Regions from separate parts of the Isachenkonia alkalipeptolytica genome, predicted to be linked through region 2. Evidence: riboswitches for the same ligand, from Rfam matches in the RefSeq annotation. Region 2 holds a riboswitch; the other holds the start of a gene.

Region 1 (10,605 bases), 310 kb from region 2:
GGCAAACACCACCATTTCTCGAATTTCCGTTCGAACCCCTCACACGGGGACGGTTCATTTGTGAGGTTTCAAGCAACCACGCCATTTCATTAGTCCATTAATAATCTTAATGATAATAAAAAAACACTTTCCGTTCACATATTACTCCTCTTTAAAGTACTATTCTACAAAACCCTCTCCAAATCCTTTATTTTTTGAGAATTGGTTCCAAAAAAACCTTCGGCATTTTTCGCATAATAAAAGCTTCTTTTGAAATCAACCACAAATTGCAGTCGCCATAAAAGAAGCTTTACCTCAGAGCCTCACAATAGAAGGTTCTATTGTTAAGTTTTCAAGCAGATACCCTGCTACTTTCAATAAATATTTTTATCATTTTTATCTTTACAAGGGATTTTTCTCAATGACTTTTATTGTTTTTTGCACATCTTTCGCTTTTTATAAGTCAAAGGGACCGAACTGGTCCTTCCCAGCTTATAGTGTTTACAGGATTTCGGTCCATAGCAAAAAGATTCGAAGCGGTATTTTTTAATATCCCGGTCCAAATCCTGTTGGAACTCCTTATGATCAATCCCTCTTGCAAATCGGTTGAAATGATGAAAAACACCCGAACTATCAAGTGTGTTAACCACTTTTTCATTCTTCCATATCTGCATGTTCTTTTTTCTCATGAAATCCTTTTTGAAAAAAGATATTGTTCATTGCAAATACAAAACCTAGAATCATTGCAAAACCCATATCATTAAGGGAGTATACCTCAACGATAAATAATACAACAAGTAATACGATAACGACAGAAAAATAGTAAACTGTTTTTTTCCTTTTCAACTTCCCCGTTACCCTTTGAATCGGTTCAAAGGGTCTTAAAACACTTTTATTAACAGCTTCAAAGAAAAACGAAAACACTCCGATAATAATACCAGTTACTATAGCAAAAATAAATGGATTCATCAATACCATCTCCTCTCTTTTATATTTGATTTCAGATTTCTTGTGCAGACTTTGAATTATAAATAATGCCTCGGGATAAAATACTTCCCGAGGCTTGTAACAAATTGTAATTAATAAAATTCAATAAAACTACATCCCCCCTGTTGGTGGAAACACGGATACGGTATCTCCATCTTTTAAAGGTGTTGTAAGCTCTGCATCAAGACCATTGACTAACAAAATTTTAATATCTTCTTTGTTAACATTTAATGCTTCCACGGCCTGTTCAACAGTATCGCTGCCTGTTAAATCATACATGCATTCTTTGGTGCATACTTCTTTTTCCCGGCCTTCCCGCAGTTTTGAAAACAACTTTACTTTTACACCCATGAGAATCCTCCTTTCCATAAATAGTCTCTAAAGTAATTAAGCATTTTGTATGATATTTCGATTAATGGTATTCATTTTTTTACCCTAGGCTTGAAATTTGAAACTAAATTTTTTTCAAAATTATGATCATTCCGTTTACTGAGAGGTTTCCCGGGTATATGTGCCTTGATAAAAGAGGTAATATTATAAGCAAAATACTTTATACTAGGAGGTTACTAAATGAGATTTGAACCGCTACTGGAGAAAAATAAAATCCCGGATTTTCTGATTCGTTGGGGAGCTCGTCGTATGACATCAGCCAGATTGAAGGAAATAACATCCTACAGCGCAGAAGAGCATCAACAATATCTCACTCAATACATTGAGGATTTAACAAAGCAACCGATTGCAATAAATACTGCGGAAGCTAACGATCAACACTATGAAATCCCTACAGAATTTTTTCAGCATGTTCTAGGTACTCATATGAAATACAGCTGCGGATATTGGAATAATCCGGTTCCTTTTAAAGAACTGAAAGATCATTTAAGCGATGCGGAAGAAGCCATGCTAAAGTTGACATGTCAACGGGCGGAAATAGAAGATGGGCAAAATATTCTAGATTTAGGGTGTGGTTGGGGCTCTTTAGCGCTGTATATGGCAAAAAAATATCCTTCAGCGAATATTTGGGCGCTATCCAACTCCGCTACACAAAAGTCTTATATTGATGCCAAGGCTAAGGAGGAGAGTTTAGAGAATCTTACGGTGATTACGGAAGATATCAATGACTTTACCACGGAAGTACGCTTTCACCGTGTCATATCTATTGAAATGTTTGAGCATATGCGAAATTATGAACAGTTGATGAATAAAATTTCGGAGTTTTTATTGCTCAGGGGACGGTTATTTGTACATATCTTTACCCATCGAACCACGCCCTATGCCTATGAAGTGCGAAGTGATAATGATTGGATGACCCGACACTTCTTTTTAGGCGGCACTATGCCCAGCCGGGATTTGCTTCATTATTTTACCGATCGGTTTTCATTGGAAAGACAGTGGGCGATTTCCGGTATACATTACCAAAAAACCCTGGAAGCCTGGCTTCAACGTATGGATGAGCAAAAAGACATAATCATGCCTATTATGGCTGAAATAGAAGGGGAAGATGAAGCCTTAAAATGGTGGGTTTACTGGCGGGTATTTTTCATGGCCTGCGCCGAGTTCTTTTCTTTCCACGACGGAGATGAGTGGTTTATCAGTCACTATCTTTTTGAAAAAAATATGTTAATATCCTAAAAAAGAACGCTCTTGACTTTACGGCTTAAAGAGCGTTCAGTACGAACCTTTACAGATTCCCTGCAGCTTTTATTTTTACTCTAAGGCTGTTTCCTATAACCCTTTTTGCATTTGATTTACTACGGAATTGACCATTTTTTTTGGCAACCATGAGGAGGAAGCCTGCTCAGCAAGACTGAGCCGGTCATACACGGTGCTGACATCTTGGATTTTATCTTTGTTAAATTTGTAAGAACACATCGTCAGGAATGTCACCTTCTCCCCTTGCATTACTCCGGATATTTCATGCTCATAAATAGCTCGATCCCCTTGAATCACTTTTTCCGAACCCACATCTCTGAATTTCAGATTCGTTGTGTTTTTATGGAACCAGTCCAAGTATCGGTTCATCTCTTCCCGTCCACAGAAACTTCCATGAGGGTTGTGCCAACAGAAGTCATCGGTTATAAGAGACATCAATTTTTCCCGGTCCTGCTCTTCCAAGGATTTCACAAAATCGTTCATCATAGCTACTTTTTTCTCATCAGACATTTTTTCACCTCCTTTTCCGATTCAGCCGATTGAGGTTGCAGAGACACTGTAAAGAAACCTAATGACAAAAACAAAAAAACCGACCTGTTAGGCCGGTTACGCTACTCACTCCTCCGTAACAGGAAGCGTCCAAATCTGGTTACGGGATCTTCGTGTCCTCTTAAGTTTCTCCTCGAAATGCATGTTTGTTTGGCTTATACCCCATTTGGTTAATAATTAACAGAACATTCTTAAAAATCAACAGATATCTTAACCTGCCCGCTCTTCCCTTTCTTTTTTGGAAAACTGGGTGTGATAAAGCATACTGTAGTAGCCTTTTTGATCCAAAAGGGTCTGATGATCTCCCCGCTCGATGAGTTTCCCCTCCTGAATGACAAAAATCTCATCGCTGTCTTCAATGGTGGAGAGGCGGTGGGCGATGGTGATGCCGGTTTTCTCTTTCATCATCTCTTTTAAGGACTCTTGAATCAGCCGCTCGCTTTCCGTATCCAGGGCGGAAGTGGCCTCATCCATCAGTAGAATAGGACTATCCTTTATGATGGCTCTAGCAATGGAGATCCGCTGTTTCTGTCCTCCCGAAAGTCCGAGACCCCGTTCTCCGATCACGGTATCGTAGCCTTTTTCCAACTTTATAATAAAGTCATGGGCATTGGCTCTTTTCGCCGCTTTTTTGATTTCTTCCTCACTGGTATTTTCCCTGCCGTAGGAGATATTCTCCCCAATGGTTCCCGTAAATAGATAGGGATTCTGGGATACATAGGCTAACTCTTTTCGAATATCCCGAATCTCGGTGTCCGCCGTGGAACGGCTCCCTACAATGATTTCTCCCTGATCGATTGAATAAAGGCCTAAAAGAAGCTTTAAAATCGTGGATTTTCCCCCGCCGCTTTCTCCCACTAAGGCGATGGATTTTCCTTTTTCCATGGCAAAGCTTAGATTATTAATAACCGGGGTTGCTTGATCCTTTTCATAGGAAAAGCGAACGTTCCGAAATTCAATGTATTCAGGCTTACCAATTTCCCGTTGCTTCCCGGACTCTTCGATTCTTGGATTGATCACAGAAGGTTCATTATCTTCATCGATGATTTCAAACACCCGGTCCAATGAAGCCCTGGCTCCTTGTAAGGACTGATTAAACTGGGGAAGGAAGTTCAGCACTGAGTTAATGGCCCCTTGAAGATTGGTAAAGGCCACGACTACACCGATACTCATCCATCCCAGGGTGATAAAAAGAATTCCGAAGACGATGATGAACAAAAAACTGCTGGTAAAGGCCAGGTTGCTGAGGATTCGAAGCTTCGCCTGCTGTCGGCTTCTTTGATAGGCTTTTTCATAGACCCCTTCGTTTACTTCCTCCATTTTTTCCTTTAATAAGTTCTCAAGGTTATAGGACTTCATCACCTGAAAACCTTGAAAAATATCCGTAAGATTTTGGGTGAACAATGATTTTCTGTTTTGCACTTCATCACTGAGAACTTTCATTTTTTTCGCCGACCCCTGATTCAGCTTAAAGATTACCAGGGTAAAAATCAAAAATACGATGGCCAGCCGATATTCCAGCACAAACATATAGATAACGGCGGCGGTTCCTAAAATCAATAGATTGGCAAAATTTAAGAAACCTTCCTTCAAAAAAGTCTCGAATTCTGTTAGATCGTTGGTCAGTCTTGAAATGGTATCTCCCGAGTGCCGGCTTTTATGATAGGTATAGGGAAGATTCATGGTTTTCGCAAAAGTTTCCCGGCGGAGTTTTCCCATCAGCACCGCAATGTTTTTTCGCCCGAAGTAGGCAAAGATCGGTGTGGTAATAAAAAGCAGAACCACAGTAATTCCGGAGATGATTACCACTCGGTAAATCAGCGCAAACTCCCCTTCTGCGGCGTAGTCAAACACGTACATTAACAGGGTGGCTAGGGTCAGATTTACCAGGGCATTCCCAAGTCCTAATAGAATAAAGGGGAGGATGAACTTCAAGACTTTACTTTTTTGGTTGTCAAAAATTCGTAGTATCTGCTCCTTCAATTACATCGCCTCCCTTTTTCCGTTTTCCATTTGTTTTTGATAAAGGCTTCGGTAATAGCCGTTGCTTTTAATGAGTTCTAAGTGACTACCCGTTCCTACGATCTCTCCATCTTTTAGAACAATAATCTCATCGGCGTCTTTAATTGTGGATAACCGGTGGGCAATAATGATGGATGTTTTTTCTTTTAACTCGCTGTCCAAAGCCTTTTGAATCAAGCTTTCCGATTCATTATCCAGGGCCGAGGTAGCTTCATCCAACAAAACAATATTACTGTCCTTCAGAAAGGCCCTTGCTAAGGAGATTCGTTGTTTTTGTCCTCCGGACACCCGGTCTCCAAGTTCTCCCACCACCGTATGGTATCCCCGATCAAGATTTTTGATAAATCCGTGGGCATAAGCCTTTTCTGCAGCACTGATGATTCCACCTTCACCGACTTCAGGCTTCCCGTAACGAATATTTTCCTCTACATCTCCGGGAAACAGATACACCTCCTGAGGTACGAAAGCAATATTTTGGCGAAGGGCCTTTAAATTCCAATCGGAAAGATCCTTTCCCCCGATTTCTATTTTCCCCGAAACCACGGGGTAAAAACCCAGCAAAAGCTTGCTAAGGGTGGTTTTCCCGCTTCCACTTTCTCCCACCAAGGCGATCTGTTGGTTCTTTTTAATACTGATGTTGATGTTTTTCAGGGACGGCTCCGTAGCACCGGGATAGGTAAAGCTTAGATTTCGAATGGCAATGACCTCTTGATCAGACTGCTTTTCCCACCGAAAGTTCTCATCAAAAGCCAAAACCTTTCCGCCGGTTCGCTCCTCGCTTAAATTGATTACACTTTTTACCCGCTTGTAGGCCGCCAAATCCCCTTTTCCGTTTCCAATCAGCATTGGAATTTGAGATAAGGGAAAGGATAAATAGTTTAGTAAATTGGTAAAGGCAATTAAGCCTCCCAGGGTTAAATCACCGATGCTGATAAAATAGGCACCAAAACCGAAGGTGATGAAAAAGGGCAGGATGGAGACAATCCCCGACAAGGAGTTGATAAACGCCTTACTTTTCGCCACGGCGGTATCCTTTTGCACGCTGTTTTCCACTTCCGGTGTATACTTTTTCATTAATCGGTCATTCAGATGAAAGGCTTTTACCACTTCAATCCCCTTAATGTACTCCGTGTTCATGGTATTGATTTTTCCCATGGCTTCGCTGTATTCCGTGGTCTTTTTACCGATGGGCTTGCCGATGATATTGGATACCACCAGGATGACCGGGATCATGGCGACGGAAATCAGCGTCAGAATCCAGTTTAAATACAGTAGATAAGCCAAGGATAATACCGCTGTCAGGGGTACAAAAATAAAGTTATGTACCCGTTCCTTGGTAAATGTTTGAATTTTGTTTAAGTCATTGGTCAACTTCGAGATAAAATCTCCCGAATGGGCTTTCTCCACTTCTTCCACGGAGGTATCCATCAGCTTATCCGTGGACTCTTTTCGTAGATACTTCAAGTTCTTTTCCGAATATTTTTCCGAAGCCAGGGTCCGAAAATAAATCAAAACTAAGTCCACAGCAAAAATAAGGACCATCACCCCCAGCATCCCCATGCTGAAATCATTTTCACCCACCAGGGAGTCCATTAAAACCCGCAAATAATCCGCAATTACGATTTGTATTAAGGACAAAAATATGGTTGTCACCAATACCCCCGTCAGTAATCCTTTATAGGGTAAATCTTTGATCATCTGTAATAAATCCTTCAAGAATGAAGTCTCTTTAGCTTTCTTTTCTTTTCCCAATGCTCCGCCTCCTAGAATGATTGTGTCTTATCTGTATATCCATATTCTATATGAACTTCATCTTTTAATGAACCCTCTTGGGACAGATATTCTCTCCGCCTTGAGGCTGAGAGGGATTGAAAAAAACGCCGTTTTCCTAATGGAATTCAGCGTTTTACAAATATTAATTATGCTAATTTTAGTTACAATAATGCTGTCTAAGCGACCAAGCAAAGGATGAGACAGGGACTTATCTTTCCCTAGTCTACCAATCCCGATCCCAATTATTGTTTAGATGAATCTCGTACAATAAATCCCGTAGCGCTTTGCTCTCAACATCGGGAAGAATTTCCCTATATACTTCTTCTGCTGAATCTCTACTTTCGATTAACAAGGCTTCCATCAGTTTTTCCAATCGAGTTTCATCAGCAAAGGATAGCCCTTCTTCAGAAAGAGCCTGAAGCGCTTCTTCGGTTCTTAAGGGATCCATGCGGTATATATGGAACCGGCTATCCCGTAGCCTTTTCGAAGCTCTTTGATAATCTCCTAGTAAAAGGTCCAAGTAAAGTACTTTCGAAGATAAGGCGTCTTCATTTTCTTCATAAACCGTCAAGGCGCTTTCCCAGTCTCGATCGATTAGATAAAGGTTCGCCCGAACTTGCTGAATACTATACGGCTCCTCTGGTTCTTCAATTTCTTGAATCAAATTTTCGATTTTATTACGATTTTTTTCCAACTCTTCTAAGGATAAACGTCCGATAATCATCTCCAGGTTTTGAGAGTGTCCTGTTTCCTCGAAATATTCCTTTGCGAAGGACAAAGCTAAGCTCGGATCTTCTTCTCCTCTTTTCCATCCGTAATGATACAAGAGACTAAGAGTTCTAAGGGCTTCTTCTCGAATTTCTTCATCATGGAGATGATCTTTATAAAAGGTGATGGCTTCCGGATAATCTTCATTTAAAATCAGCTCTTCTCCTTCTGTGAGCTCCCCTTCTAAGGTAAAGCTAGGAACCTCGTTGTAATCTCCCCGCAGCGCAAGACTGGAAGTAATTTCTTGCCCAGCCTCATCAAAAGCTTTAATGATCATGGGGTACTCCACACCCGGCAAGATTGGTCGCAGTACTGCTGTGGAACCTAAAAGCATGTCCTCATCGCCGTAAGTAACGATTCCTCCGATAATTTTTTGATTGATACTTGAAACTGTAAAATTTCCCTGGTTTTCAGTAATTTTTTCTTCCCCATCGGATGTAATTAAGGGACGTTGTGTGTGTGATCCTGATTTTTCCATCGGATTGCTAAAAGAGAGAAATTGTACTTGATAGTAGGCTGCCCCCGGAACCGATTCCCAAGAAAGATTAAATTCCTCTTCTTCCGTAACCGTATATCGATCTTTCACATCATTAAACTGAATAGGTTCTATAAATGACAACTCCATATAATGGTCCTCTTCCAGTAATAGATATCCCTTCGCCAAATCCCCTTGATTTTGAACATAATATTTATCGTGGATCCGGCTGGTGTCGATACCGATTCCCACATCATAACTTCCTCTTCGAAGACCGATGGTTTCAAAATAGCCCCCTTCATCGGTGATGGCCACAAATCTTTCTCCCCTACTACTCCATCCCGAATCCAGTCCGCTTTTCACGTAGATCTCCACAAAAGGCATGGGTTCTCCTTCAAAGACAACTCTCCCGGAAAGGGTAAAATCTCCGGAGATATCCTTACGGTAATTATTCATCCAATACTTCTGATTAGAAAAAGCACCTGTTCCAAATACTGAACGTTCTAGAGCTTTAGAATCCTCGGCGTACAACGCCCTTGCCTGAGTTATATGTTCCTCTGCACTTTCTAGGTCCCCATCCCGCAAAGCAATTTCTGCAAGTAAAACTTGTTGCTCTCTCTGATAATAATCAGGATCAATTTCCTCTTCCAGCAAGACTTTTGCCCTCTTCATATCACCAAAGTATATCTGAAAATAAGCCTCATAAACTAATTGGAGTTCCTGAAATTCTTTGCTTTCTCCAACCTCCATATTCAACCAACTATTAAAACCCTCGGCATCGCCGGTGGCAATAAGAAGATCCATCAATAATCGATAGGCTTCGATGTAGATGACTTCATGGTTTTCCAGGTTCTTCTGACGATTTAATCCTTCAATAATAAGTGTCTTCGCTTTTTCCATATCCTCCGGGCGATTGTTGGAACCTCCACCGCTGAAACTATTAAACCTTCCATAACGATGGAATCCATCAATTAAGCTCTCTGCATATTCTACCCGAGCTGAGAAAGATGGATTCCCGAAGTTTTGGTCTAGATACCGCTCATAAAAAGCTTCCGCATAGGGAGAATCCATATGATTGAGTGCTCTTGCAATTATAATATTCCCCTTGGGAAGCAGGACAAATACCATTAGTAGAAACCCCAGACTGAAAAGGATTAAGGTTTTTACTTTAAGTTTAATTTTCATATGCTACATCCTCTCCTTCCCCGTTGTAAGGAATCCACAGTTGGGATCCTCCTACTTCGATTATTCTTCCTTCCGGTCTGGGCTCATAGTTTAATGGCATCACATTTATGGCAATCAGTAACAGTGATGCAGCCAATACCGGCACTAAGGGAATTTCAATTTCCCGGTTTAAAAAGTGACGGATACTATGAATAACTCCATTGGAACTTGTTTCAGTTTTAATTTTTTCTCCTTCTGTATCAGCATCATCGGTGGCTGTGCAATTTGCGCTATCCTCTATTGCTGAATGATTGTATATTGTATTATTAAGACTTTCCTCAGCTGCTACTTGTTTCATCTGCACAATTAATGAACGTCTAAACTCCTCTGTAAGATGTAAATTTTTCTTTTCTTCAGCGTAAGCGGATTTCAGAGTGTTTTCTATGACTTCATTTGACTCTTTATCCATCTCATAACTCAAATCATGGACAAATTCATGAACTGTCTTTTCTTCTAATTTTTGATTTACTTCTAAATCTTTTTTACTATCCAATTTTTCATCCTGCAATCTATTTGTATCAAATGGTTTCTTTTTCATGGAAAACCTCCCTTTCGATCAGCTTCTCTTTCAAAGCCTGTTTTCCCCGGAACAGCTTACTCTTTATGGTTCCTTCCTTTTCTTCCAGCACTTCCGCAATTTCTCTGATTTTCATCTCTTCAAAGTAAAACAGCACCATTACTTGTCGATAGATCAGGGGAACTTCTTTAATGCACTCCTTTACCTGGTGGTGATGAAAGTTTTTTAATACATCGGACTCCACGTGACTTTTTCCTATCTGAAGGTCTTCGATTTCCATTAGATCTTCCCGTTTCTTTTTAAATCCGTCCTTCATCAGATTAATGGCGATGCGGTATACCCAGGTGTAGAGTTTGCTATCCCCTTTGAAATTTTTTATATGTTTTATCACTTTTAAAAACGTATCCTGCACCAAGTCCCGTGCTGTAGCTTCATCTTTTACGGTAAAGTATAGACTGCGGTACAGTCGATCACCGTAGCGCTGTACAAACTCTTCAAAGCCTTTTTCGTCTCCTCTTTTCAAGGCGGAGATCAGCTGTTTTTCTTCCATAGGCACCCCCATTATGTATGACGTATTACTTCTTAGACCTTATTATACTAAAAAGGTTGCGTAAATTGGCAAAAAAATAAAAACGCAACATTCTCAAAAAAAATGTTACGT
Region 2 (10,605 bases):
TTCTCACCCTCATCAACTCTTCCACAATCAGTTGATGTCCAATGTTTGTAGGATGTGGATCCAAGTTTATAGGCCACGCTATGGAAAAATTAACCGCATCTTCATTACGTCGAAAAGCATTATATACGTTGGCTACACTGACCCGTCTTCCTTGATTTTCTCTCATGGTCTGATTCATTGGCCGAATCAACTCTTCCATTAACTGATACAACTCCGGGGATTCCATCTTACAGACCGGATTGTAGATGCTCAGGATGATGATATTGGCCTCTTCATTCAAATAATGTATTGCATTAATAATTTGAGGCCAGTGGCTTTGAAAATCTTCTACGCCCAGCCACAATGCAGCTCGAAGCTCATCGTCTGCAAGGAGCTGTTGAATAATGATATCCCATATATCTGGGCCTCCATTGACAATTTTCTCCTCCAATTCACTAATACTTTGTGCGTTGTAAGCCTTCATCATTGCTCCAATCACCGGCTGAAGGATATTGTTGCCTCCGATGCTTATGGTGATGACATCCGCCTCCTCTACAGCTTCCTGCATCCAGTCCGTATATAATAGTTCATTGAGAATCCAACTGCTTGTGACCCCATCGAAAGCCATGTTTCCACCTTCAAATCCAAACCCGCTGAGATACTCAGAATAGCCACTAAAATAGGCATCCATAGGATCGACTCCAGTGCCCCTCGCTATGGAATCTCCCAAATTCAAATATGTCCTAGCCTCCGCGTTCGGTCTCGCCGCTAAAGCATTAATCGGCAGTGCTAAAATCATTATTACTACGAGAATGAACACCATCCATTTTTTATACATAGTTTCCCTCCTTTTTTTCGCCTAGAAGACCTGTCCTTATTATTATTTTACTTTTTTCGATATCCCTTTATTCCCATCAAAAACTGACCAACTTAAGAGTCGCTTATTCAACCGGTTCACTGTCGGTTAATTGTAATAAAAAGACATCCGGTTGTCACCCTGCATAAAGCAAACCGCTCTTCTTCAAATAGTCCGCTCATCCATCGTAATGTTTTTGAAAACCAATTGACTCTGCACCATTTCGTCCCATTATTTAATTCAAGTTCATGGAAGTACTTTGAATCCCCTTCATAATAACTATTCTCTTGTTCTGTGATGGTATACTCAAGATTCAAATAAGCTCTAATATCAACTTCTGGTCTCACTACCATACCGTTGATCAACAGGCATAGAAGCAAGGCTAACGCAAAATTGAACAGCATCCACGATTCAACCATGTTCCCCACCTCTTGGTTTTTTACCCTCTTGGAAAAACCGCCATTTTCATGTTTTTTTCATTCCCCCCTTTTCTCCATCAAAAAAGCCGACCATAAATGGTCGGTTACGCTGCCGGCTCCCTTTGAGAAAAGCGTCCAGTTACTCCTCAAAGATCTATGCCCCCGTTAAGGTATCTAACTTATACCCCGTAAAACAAAAACAAAACAGTTTTTATGATAATTTTCACAATCTTCTGTTTTTTTACACTCGCTGCTTTACTATCTTCCCCGGCTTTATTCTCTTCTACTTATTTTTTTCACTGATCCTTTAATGGTTTCAAGACTCTTCTTTCCGGGTATGTAATGAGAAAATAGAAAGCAGGGATTGTTATGAATAAAGAAGAAATTTTAGAAGAGCTTCGCTCTACACTATCGGGGAAAACCTTTGATGCGCTGCTGCCGCCAATTATCTTTGCCTTGATCAATGCTTTTTTTGATTTGACCCTGGCTACGGGAGCAGCCTTTGTTATTGCCGCTTTTCTTGGGTTTTTCCGTTTTTTTAAAAAGCAGAATTGGTTTTATGCCTTAGGCGGGTTTCTTGCAGTTTCTCTTGCAGCAAGTTTTGCCTATTTTACCGGCAGTGCCGCCAATTATTTTGTCGGCTCTTTAGTCAGCAGCGCTTTTTTGTTTCTTGTTGCGTTTGTCAGCCTGGTGACCGGGAAACCCCTAGCGGCATGGCTTTCCCATCTGACCCGGGGCTGGCCCCTGGACTGGTTTTTACGAAAAGACGTGAAACCTGCATACCGGGAAGTCACCATAGTCTGGACGGTATTACTGTTTTTCCGTTTTTTTATCCGGCTGATTTTTTTCCAGCGGGGCAGCGCTACGGAGCTGGCCTTCGTTAATACGCTATCGGGCTGGCCGATGATTGTTCCGGTTTTGGTCCTTAGTTATATTTACGGTATTTGGCGACTGAAAAAGCTGAAGGGACCGGGGGTGGAAGAGTATCAGCGGGGAGATCAGCCCCCTTGGAAAGGACAAACCCGAGGATTTTAATTCCTTCGGGTTTTCTCTTGCTCTGTTCTATAGATTCGTGATTCTATAGGTTTGCGGTTCTACAGGTTCTTTTTATTTTTGCATCCTTTTTTTTGTCGTCCTACCTTACGTCTTCTTTATGGTTTTATGCCCGCAGTTGGGACAGGTGACCTTGAGCTTTCCTTTTCCCTTTGGTACCCGCATTCGTTTATTACAGGATTCACAGGGAGTTACAGTGTAGTCCAGAAGGCTTTGGATCTTTTGAATGTCCAGTCCTACAACAATTTCTTCACCAATTTTAAAGGCCGGGACCCCTTGAAGGCCTAGCTGCTGAAATTCCCGGTTGGCCTCCGGGTCTTCATTGACATCCTTAATTTCATAATGGTAACCGGACTTGGAAAGAAACTCTTTCCCTTTTATGCAGTGGGGTCAGGTTTTGGTACTGTACATAATAATTTTTTTCATGGTCTTAGCCTCCTAATTTTGTGTTTTGCTTTTCTTCAGTGATGGCAAACAGATGATCTCTATGGTAAAATAGGGATCAGTGAGGTGAAGGTTCCGATGACAAACATTGATGAAAACAAAGAGCTCCCCATCATTTTGCATGTGGATTTAGACGCTTTTTATGCTTCCGTGGAAGAGCGGGATAACCCCTCTTTAAAAGGTAAACCCCTCATCGTCGGCGGTCGCAGCCATAAAGGGGTGGTAACCACGGCAAACTACGAAGCCCGAAAATACGGGGTCCATTCGGCGATGCCCATGTTTATGGCAAGGCAAAAATGTCCCCGGGGGATTTATGTTCCCGGACGGATGGAGCGCTACCAGGAGGTTTCCCGGCAAGTCTTTCGAATCCTTCACCGCTTCAGCGACGTCCTAGAAAAGGTCTCCATTGATGAGGCCTATTTAGATATTACCCATTTAGGGGCCAAACCCCACAGGCTGGTTAAGAATCTGAAGGAAAAAGTCTATACTGAAACGGGGCTGACCCTTTCTGTGGGGATCTCCTATAATAAATTCCTGGCAAAACTGGCTTCCGACTGGCATAAACCCGCGGGGGTCAAGGAAATAACCCCGGATATGGTTCCCGGTATTTTGGTCCCCCTGCCCATAAAGAAGGTACACGGCCTTGGTCCGAAGTCCTGTGCTTTGCTGAATAATTTGGGACTATCCACCATTGGTGACCTTCTGGAGCTTTCCGAGGAGTTTCTTGTGGATCTCCTGGGCAAATCCGGCCGGGAAATCTACCAACGGATTCGGGGCATTGACCATCGTCCGGTGAATACCCGCCGGGAGAGGAAATCCTTAGGGATTGAGCGTACCTTTTCCAAGGGGACCCGAAACCGTGAGGTGCTGGAAGATTATTTGAAGAACTTCTCCCAGGAACTGTCCCGGGATTTACAAGACAAAAAACTCCATGCCCGAACCATTACCCTGAAGATCAAGGATGAAAACTTCAAAGTACAAAGTCGGGGCAAGACGCTTTTTCAGCATACCAACAAAGCCGAGGAAATCTATGAAGTAGCCAACGGTTTATTTCAGGAGCTGCCTTTAGACAAGCCCCTTCGTTTGATGGGGCTGACGGCCTCAAATCTCCTTTCCGAGGATCTGCAGCAGCTGTCGTTCTTTGATTTATAACAAGGAAAAGCTCTTTCGGGGTCAACAAGGAATAAATCCCGGGACTTTCCTTGGGAGACCCTTAGAACCAAAGCTTCCCTTCACAGGTAATGATCACCTCGGTTTCAATTGACGCCGCGGTGACTTTTTTTTCCTCCCGGTCATAAACTATCTCCACAGCGATGCTTCCCCCGGGCTGTCGAATGGTTAGGCGGATATCTTCCTCTCGTTCCGCGGCCCAAAGGAGACCCAGGGCAAGGCTTCCGGAACCGCAGGAGCGCTCTTCTCTAAGGCTCTCAACCCCGGGAACATACACCCAGGGGGATAGCTGAATGTCTTCTCCATCTACTTCGTAGCCCAGGGCGCCGTAGGCCTGATTGTTTTCTTCTTTTGCTAAGCTTTTAAGCAAGCCGGGATAATCCAGGTTCCGGCTTTGAGTATCCGATTTAAGAAAAAGATAATGGGAGATTCCCTTCATTATTACAAAGGCTCCGGAAATTTTTTCTTCTCCCACAGTTACTTCCTTGTTCGTGATCTCGTAGCCTTCCACGGGCATCTCCCCCTTTACCCGGTAGCTTAGGGGACTTACTTTTTCAACTTCACAGCTTAAGGGTTTTTCCACTCCGGAAAACTCCAGGAAAAACCTTTCTTGTTCAAGATCCTCCTTCCAGGCAAGGTAGGCCCCCAGAGCCAGCAGGCCGTTGCCACAGAACTCTCCGCCGCTCATTTCCATTCTTCCTTTGGCCTCCGATGATTGTTTTGGCGTAAGAAACCCTACCTGTTCTCCGTATAAATGGGTGTAGGCCATAGCGGTGTTGGCAATTTGGGGGTATTCCTCCCGCTTTATCCCCGGATCCGTTATAATAATCGTAGTGTTTTCTGATGGACTCAACTTTACAAAGGATGCTTTCATATATAACCCTCCAGTCAACAGTTCTTCAATTTTCTAATCCGTCTCCACTCGAATCTTGGACTTTTCATTCTGCTCCACTGCTTCTTTTATGATTTAACGCCTTTACTTTCTAAATCCCTGTGAATTTTTAGCAAACTTTGGGTATCATCATTATGAAGAAAGAAGGTTCTGCCATGGAAAAAAACGATGCTAAAATACAAGAAATTAATAAAGTCACCCTGGTGGGGATTTTTGTGAACTTCCTTTTATCCGGGATTAAAATATTTGCGGGGTTGTTTGGAAACAGCAGCGCCCTTTTTGCCGACGGGCTTCACTCCTTATCCGATTTTTCCACCGACATTGTTGCTTATCTCGGCGCACGGCTGGGAAGTAAGCCGCCCGATGATTATCATAATTACGGATACGGAAAATATGAAACCTTAGCCACCTTATTCATCGCCCTATTTTTAGGGTTTGTGGCCCTACAAATATTTATTGACAGCTTTCAAACCATTCTTTCCCTTCTTCGAGGGGATATTTTACAAACTCCCAGCTGGTGGGCTTTTTTTGCGGCCCTGGCCTCAATTCTGTTGAATGAGGGACTTTTTAGGTACGCTTTGGCAGTTGGAAAGAGAATCAACAGCAATTCTATTATCGCCAATGCCTGGCACCACCGCTCTGACGGCTGGACTTCCATTGCTGCCTTGATCGGTGTGGGGGGAGCCATTTTCCTGGGAGGGCAATGGGTCATTTTGGATCCTGTGGCGGCTATCCTAGTCAGTGTTTTAGTCCTGAAGGTGGCCATCCACATCTTTCTTCCGGCAATTCGTGAGTTGCTGGACTTTACCCTTCATCCAAAGGAACTGGAACAGATTTATTCCATCATTGAAAAATACGAAGAAATCCTGGATTATCATAAGCTTCGAAGTCGAAAAGCCGGTGGAAGAATCGTCCTGGAATTTCATATTGTCCTTAAGGGAGAGTTATCCTTGAAAAAATCCCATGACATTGCCGATGCTTTAGAAAAAGAGTTAAAGGATTTCTTCGGGGAACAGGCCATCGTCACCATCCATATTGAGCCTCCTTCATAATGGTTCCTCCGCTTAGGGGATTAGAACCTCTCCTTTCTAAAATTCCGGGAGACCCTTGCATAATAAAAAAATTCATCTGCTTATGTTTGCTTTGATTCCTTTAGGACCATAAGGGGTATTATATAAGTAGATACTCTCAGGATATGTTTTTAGTTATAATTTATCATTGTGTTTTATGTGTTGTAAAGGAGGTTTACCATGGACCACGAAAAGTTTAAAGCCCAATGGCACCACCTCAAGGATGACATCAAGGAGAAATGGACGGCCCTTACCGATGAGGATTTATTATACATCAGCGGAGAAAAAAACAAATTGATCGAGAAATTACAGGAACGGTATTCCCTTTCTCGAGAAGCGGCGGAACGGGAAATGCATCGAAAAATGTAAGTTCTAAAAAACCCCTAATGTTGGTGTTCTATAGCCGGCATCAGGGGTTCTTCTTTTATCTATTATTATCGGTTTCAGTCTTTTTTTATTGGTTTCAGCCTTTTTTTTACCGGATTCAATCTGTTCTTTACCGGTTTCATCTCTCTTTGTTATCGCCTTTTTATCGGTTTGTTTGTCTTTTTCCTCCGTACCCTTTAAAGGGCCATGCTAAAAGATGTTGCTGGCATAGGCAAACCAATTTTTGATCTGTTGGAAGGCCTCCTGCCAAATATAATCCCCCTGGCCCTGTTGCAGGTTATGGTATTCATCCAGGGAATAAGTAAAGTTTGTCATGCCTCCCAGGATAACCGCCAGGATTATGACCACCACTGCGGTTGTAACAACGGCTTTTTTTAACATCTTTTTTCTTTTCCGTTTTCTTAACAGGCTCTCCAAGTATTGAGCCCCCACTTTTTTTCCCTGCTCTTCGCATTCCTTCCCCAGGGTTTCGGAATTTTTATACTCGGCAATACTGCGAAAGAGCTGTGCCGCCTCCTGGTATTCCTCTTCCCGGCAGGCTTCCTGTTTTTTATTTAGGGCCCTTTGATAGGTCTCCTCCTGTTTTAGGCCCAGGGCCTCTTCTTCACAGGCTTGCTTTCGTTCTTTTGCATCCTGATAACCTTCGATGGATTGAAACTGGAGTCCGGCTTCCTGCAAAAGGGATGCGGCTTCCTTTTTATCCATTTCCCTTGCTTTTTCCTGTTCCTTGGCCCGTTCCATTTTTTCCGTGGCTTCCAAATACACGGTCTGCTGTTTTTGGGCTTCCCCCAGCCGCCGGGCTTCTTCAGAGCATTCTAGGGCATCCTTATAGTCCGGAATGCTTTCAAATTTCACCGCCGCCGCTTCATAGTCTTCCACGGTGAGGGCACGGTTCATTGCGGCTTTCGCTCTTTGGTAAATTTTTTCGTTTTTTTCCGCCTCAAAACCTTCCAGCACTTCCCGGTTGTATCCCAGGATTTTCTCCCGGTCTTCTCCCCGGGCAAAGCGCAGAGCCCGGTTATAATCCTTGTACTCCGTTAAGGGCCGGTCCGCCGAAGCCACCATTGCCCTTGCATCGGATACTTGAAGCCCTACCAAAAGCTTAAGGATGTAAGCCTCGGCAAGTTTTGGCTCCAACTCCAGAGCTTTTTCCGTTAATTCCTCGGCTTTTGAATACTCCCGATCCTCCAGCTCTAAATAGGCCCGGGTCATCAAGTTTTTCACCCGCTTTTCATCATTTTTTATCAATACGTTGACCAGATGGTCCTCCCTGAATTCTTTCACCATTGGAAACCCGCAGTTTATGCAGACTTGCGATTGATCGGATATCTCCCTTTGGCATTCCGGACATTTTACTAAAGCCACCAGCCTCATCCCCTTTACCGTTCTACTACCTATAGTAATAGTTCTACAAATATTCCCAAAATCCTCTATTTTATTCAACTTTTTTTAAAAATTTATCGGTTTTTTTGCCATTGTTCTTTATCACAATGATTCCCTGGGATCTTTTTCTTATAAAGGCGACGCCTCCCCCTGAGGTCCCCCTATTTAAAGCTGATTACCCAGCAACCGTTACAGTTTTTCATCTTAATTTTGCTTTTCCGTGTTTTTCCTTTCGGTTTTTTCCTGGATTTTCCGCTACCCTTTCCCGGGCAACCGCACTTCCCGTCAAAACAGCCCATCATTTTACAACAGCAAAACATTCCGCAAAGCATCAACAGCAACAAGCCCCATTTTTTCTTTTTGGTCTCCATCCTACCGCCTCCTCTTAAAATATCTTTGAATAAGCCTTTTCCTTTTCTTCCCGTTTTCCTACTCTTAATGATTCTTTACCCTTCCTTGATTTTTAGCTAACGGTTGCCCTGGGTATCTATTTTGAAATAGTCCTCCAATATCCGATCAATCTGTTGCAGTAAGGGTTCTTTTTCCCACCCTTGAAGAATGCTTCCCACCAGGGTTTCGATTTTTTGCTGCAGCGTGGGGTCCATGGGAATACAAAGGTCCATCACGCTGTTGGGATAGTAGTCGTAGATCCCCTTCCCCAGATTTTTTCCGAAGCTTTGAAAATACTGTTCATAAAGCCGAGAGTTTAAAAGACCCAGCAGGTATTCCAGGGATACTTCTTCTTGATAGGAATCCTTCACCACCAGGGCGTATACATCCGCACTACAATATACTTGTCCATCATCCAGGGCGAAGCGGTTCGTGGCACTTTTATAAGGAAAAAGGATTTTTTTCTGTTCAAACAGTGCCGTAGATCTTCCCCATTGCAGATGGTGCCAGGGGCGTATCCCCCGCTGACATTCCCGTCTCTTACTAAGGCCTTCCCGGTAATTCCGGATATGGTCCATGGCTTTTAAGGGTTCCTTCGGATCTTTTATCAGATCGGCGTAAATCAGCTGTTGATCATTTTCCAAAAGGCCGTATTTTTCGATGTGCCGGTTTTTGATCCACCCCTTTAACAACTCCCCCTCGATGCCTTTTTCCCGGGCCTCTTCCCCGTTGAGGACAAAGGCCTTATCACAACCGGTAATGATTCCCTGAAAACTTTTCGCCACGTCCCCCAGGGTTTTTTCGGAAGCTGCTTCGATTCTTTCAAACCGGGCTTTATCCTCCCGTGCGATCAGGGTCCAGCGCTTTTCCTTTAAATCCCTTTGGGTCAATGCAAAATTTGCAAAGGCCCTTCCCTGAAACATTTCTTCTAAGGGAATTCCCGCTTCTATTTTATTCTTCGGATCACGCAGTTTTCGAACCTGCAGTACCCCTTCGTCCCGATTATTCTCTGATTTCGGTGCCATTAAATATATTGCCGTCGCAACTCCCAGGCCTTTGAAAATTTCGCCGCCGTAAAAATCTACAATCTCCAGCAGATCCCCCTGCTCCCTAAGATATTTTCGCAGGGTTTTTCCCGTGGGGCTTTCCATGAAATACCTGGAGGTGATGATCATCCCCTTTCCCTCCCGGTGCAGGTTCTCCAGGATCCGTTGAAAAAAACAGTAGGACAGATCGGATTTGTCCTGAAACACCCGGGGATAATTCTTTAGGAGCCACTTTTTATAGGGAATTTCCAGGACTTTATGGCCCACATAGGGGGGATTTCCCACAATCACATCGAATTTTTCCGAAAAGAACCCTTTTTCCTTAGAGTTCAGCTCTTCTTCCTCCCAGCGTCGGAGACTGTCCCCCTGCAGTATATTCAAGGTTTTGGGTAGATGACTGAGATCCTTCAACAGTAAATTGATCGACGTAAGATTTACCCCGAAGCCGTCACAGTCCATCCCAAATATGCAGTGTTCCAGTAAATGTGTATGTAGATTTGCTTTTTGCCAATACTCCCCACCGTATTTTTTCTGTAAATCCGGCAGTGCCTGCAGAAACTTATCATATAAAACATCATAAGCTTTAACCAAAAAGTGCCCGGAGCCGCAGGCGATGTCCCCCACTTTGATATAGGGGTTTTTCACGAGGTCCGCATCCTGTAAAGCTTTTTCCACAATATAGGCCACCACCTCCGGCGGGGTATAAAACTGTCCTAAGCTTTTTCGTTGTTTCGGATCCAGGAACTCTTCGTAGAGATCCCCCAAAAGATGGTCCTCCGCTTCTTGAAAAGAAAGGCCTTCTTTTTTCAGCTCATGGTATACATCCTCTATCCCCTGTTTGCCCTCCGGGGTCCAGGGGATTTTTCCATCGGGATATTTCCCTTGTTGCAGCCCATACAGTATCTGATGCAGGGGCAGAAATAGGTACTCCGACTGAAGCAGCCCTTCCCTTCCGCTTGCAATAAAGCCCTTGTCTTCTAATATTCGGTACAGTAAAATTTTATTGATGATTTCATAGGCATCCTTCCCGTTCAACAATGGACCATTTTCCACGATCCGCTGGTTGCTTAAGATACCTAAGGCTTTTTTCAGTTTCTTCAGTACAGTCTTTTTCATAAAGAGAACCCCTTTTATGTTTCCGCCAATTCTGTTATTTTCTTATCATTATATCATACAGGTCATTATATCATACAGGCTGCCGGAAGAGCCTCCCTTTATAAAGGATGCCTGCAAAAATTCTTTGCAGACATCCCTTAAGGTCAACTTCAATCATCGATTAAATCCTCTACTTAAATCCTCTTCTTTAAAATCCTCTTCTTTAAAATTCCCTTTACCAAAGCTGCTTTAGAGACCGGTCTTTACTGTCTCCTTACTTTTTAGGTGGGGTCCACCGGTTTTAAATCCCACACCCCTTCGCTGTATTCCTTAATGGTTCGGTCACTGGAGAAATAACCGGCCTTGGCAATATTTTGAATCCCTTTTTCCCACCAGATCTCGGGCTTTTGATACAGTTCAT

What was found. Region 2 has a riboswitch for cyclic di-GMP ahead of ISALK_RS00160 (hypothetical protein). Riboswitches for the same ligand answer to the same signal wherever they lie in the genome.
Region 1: linked by a shared signal. The riboswitch ahead of ISALK_RS01645 (nuclear transport factor 2 family protein) and the one ahead of ISALK_RS00160 (hypothetical protein) in region 2 are both predicted to bind cyclic di-GMP.

Annotation. Positions count from the first base shown of each region.
Region 1 is NZ_SUMG01000001.1:340,016-350,620, reverse strand. Features, by position in the region: gene ISALK_RS15490 (PAS domain-containing protein) at 1-24, opposite strand, end outside; gene ISALK_RS01660 (hypothetical protein) at 634-948, opposite strand; gene ISALK_RS01655 (MoaD/ThiS family protein) at 1,078-1,317, opposite strand; gene ISALK_RS01650 (SAM-dependent methyltransferase) at 1,537-2,595, shown strand; gene ISALK_RS01645 (nuclear transport factor 2 family protein) at 2,689-3,126, opposite strand; cyclic di-GMP riboswitch class II at 3,208-3,293, opposite strand; gene ISALK_RS01640 (ABC transporter ATP-binding protein) at 3,376-5,148, opposite strand; gene ISALK_RS01635 (ABC transporter ATP-binding protein) at 5,149-6,939, opposite strand; gene ISALK_RS01630 (hypothetical protein) at 7,184-9,388, opposite strand; gene ISALK_RS01625 (hypothetical protein) at 9,378-9,965, opposite strand; gene ISALK_RS01620 (RNA polymerase sigma factor) at 9,946-10,494, opposite strand.
Region 2 is NZ_SUMG01000001.1:28,350-38,954, reverse strand. Features, by position in the region: gene ISALK_RS00165 (SGNH/GDSL hydrolase family protein) at 1-817, opposite strand, end outside; gene ISALK_RS00160 (hypothetical protein) at 934-1,254, opposite strand; cyclic di-GMP riboswitch class II at 1,344-1,426, opposite strand; gene ISALK_RS00155 (DUF3159 domain-containing protein) at 1,624-2,289, shown strand; gene ISALK_RS00150 (glutaredoxin family protein) at 2,395-2,688, opposite strand; gene ISALK_RS00145 (DNA polymerase IV) at 2,830-3,903, shown strand; gene ISALK_RS00140 (histidine racemase CntK family protein) at 3,965-4,795, opposite strand; gene ISALK_RS00135 (cation diffusion facilitator family transporter) at 4,969-5,865, shown strand; gene ISALK_RS00130 (CsbD family protein) at 6,064-6,252, shown strand; gene ISALK_RS00125 (hypothetical protein) at 6,460-7,557, opposite strand; gene ISALK_RS00120 (hypothetical protein) at 7,815-8,024, opposite strand; gene ISALK_RS00115 (N-6 DNA methylase) at 8,121-10,205, opposite strand; gene ISALK_RS00110 (glycogen/starch/alpha-glucan phosphorylase) at 10,466-10,605, opposite strand, start outside.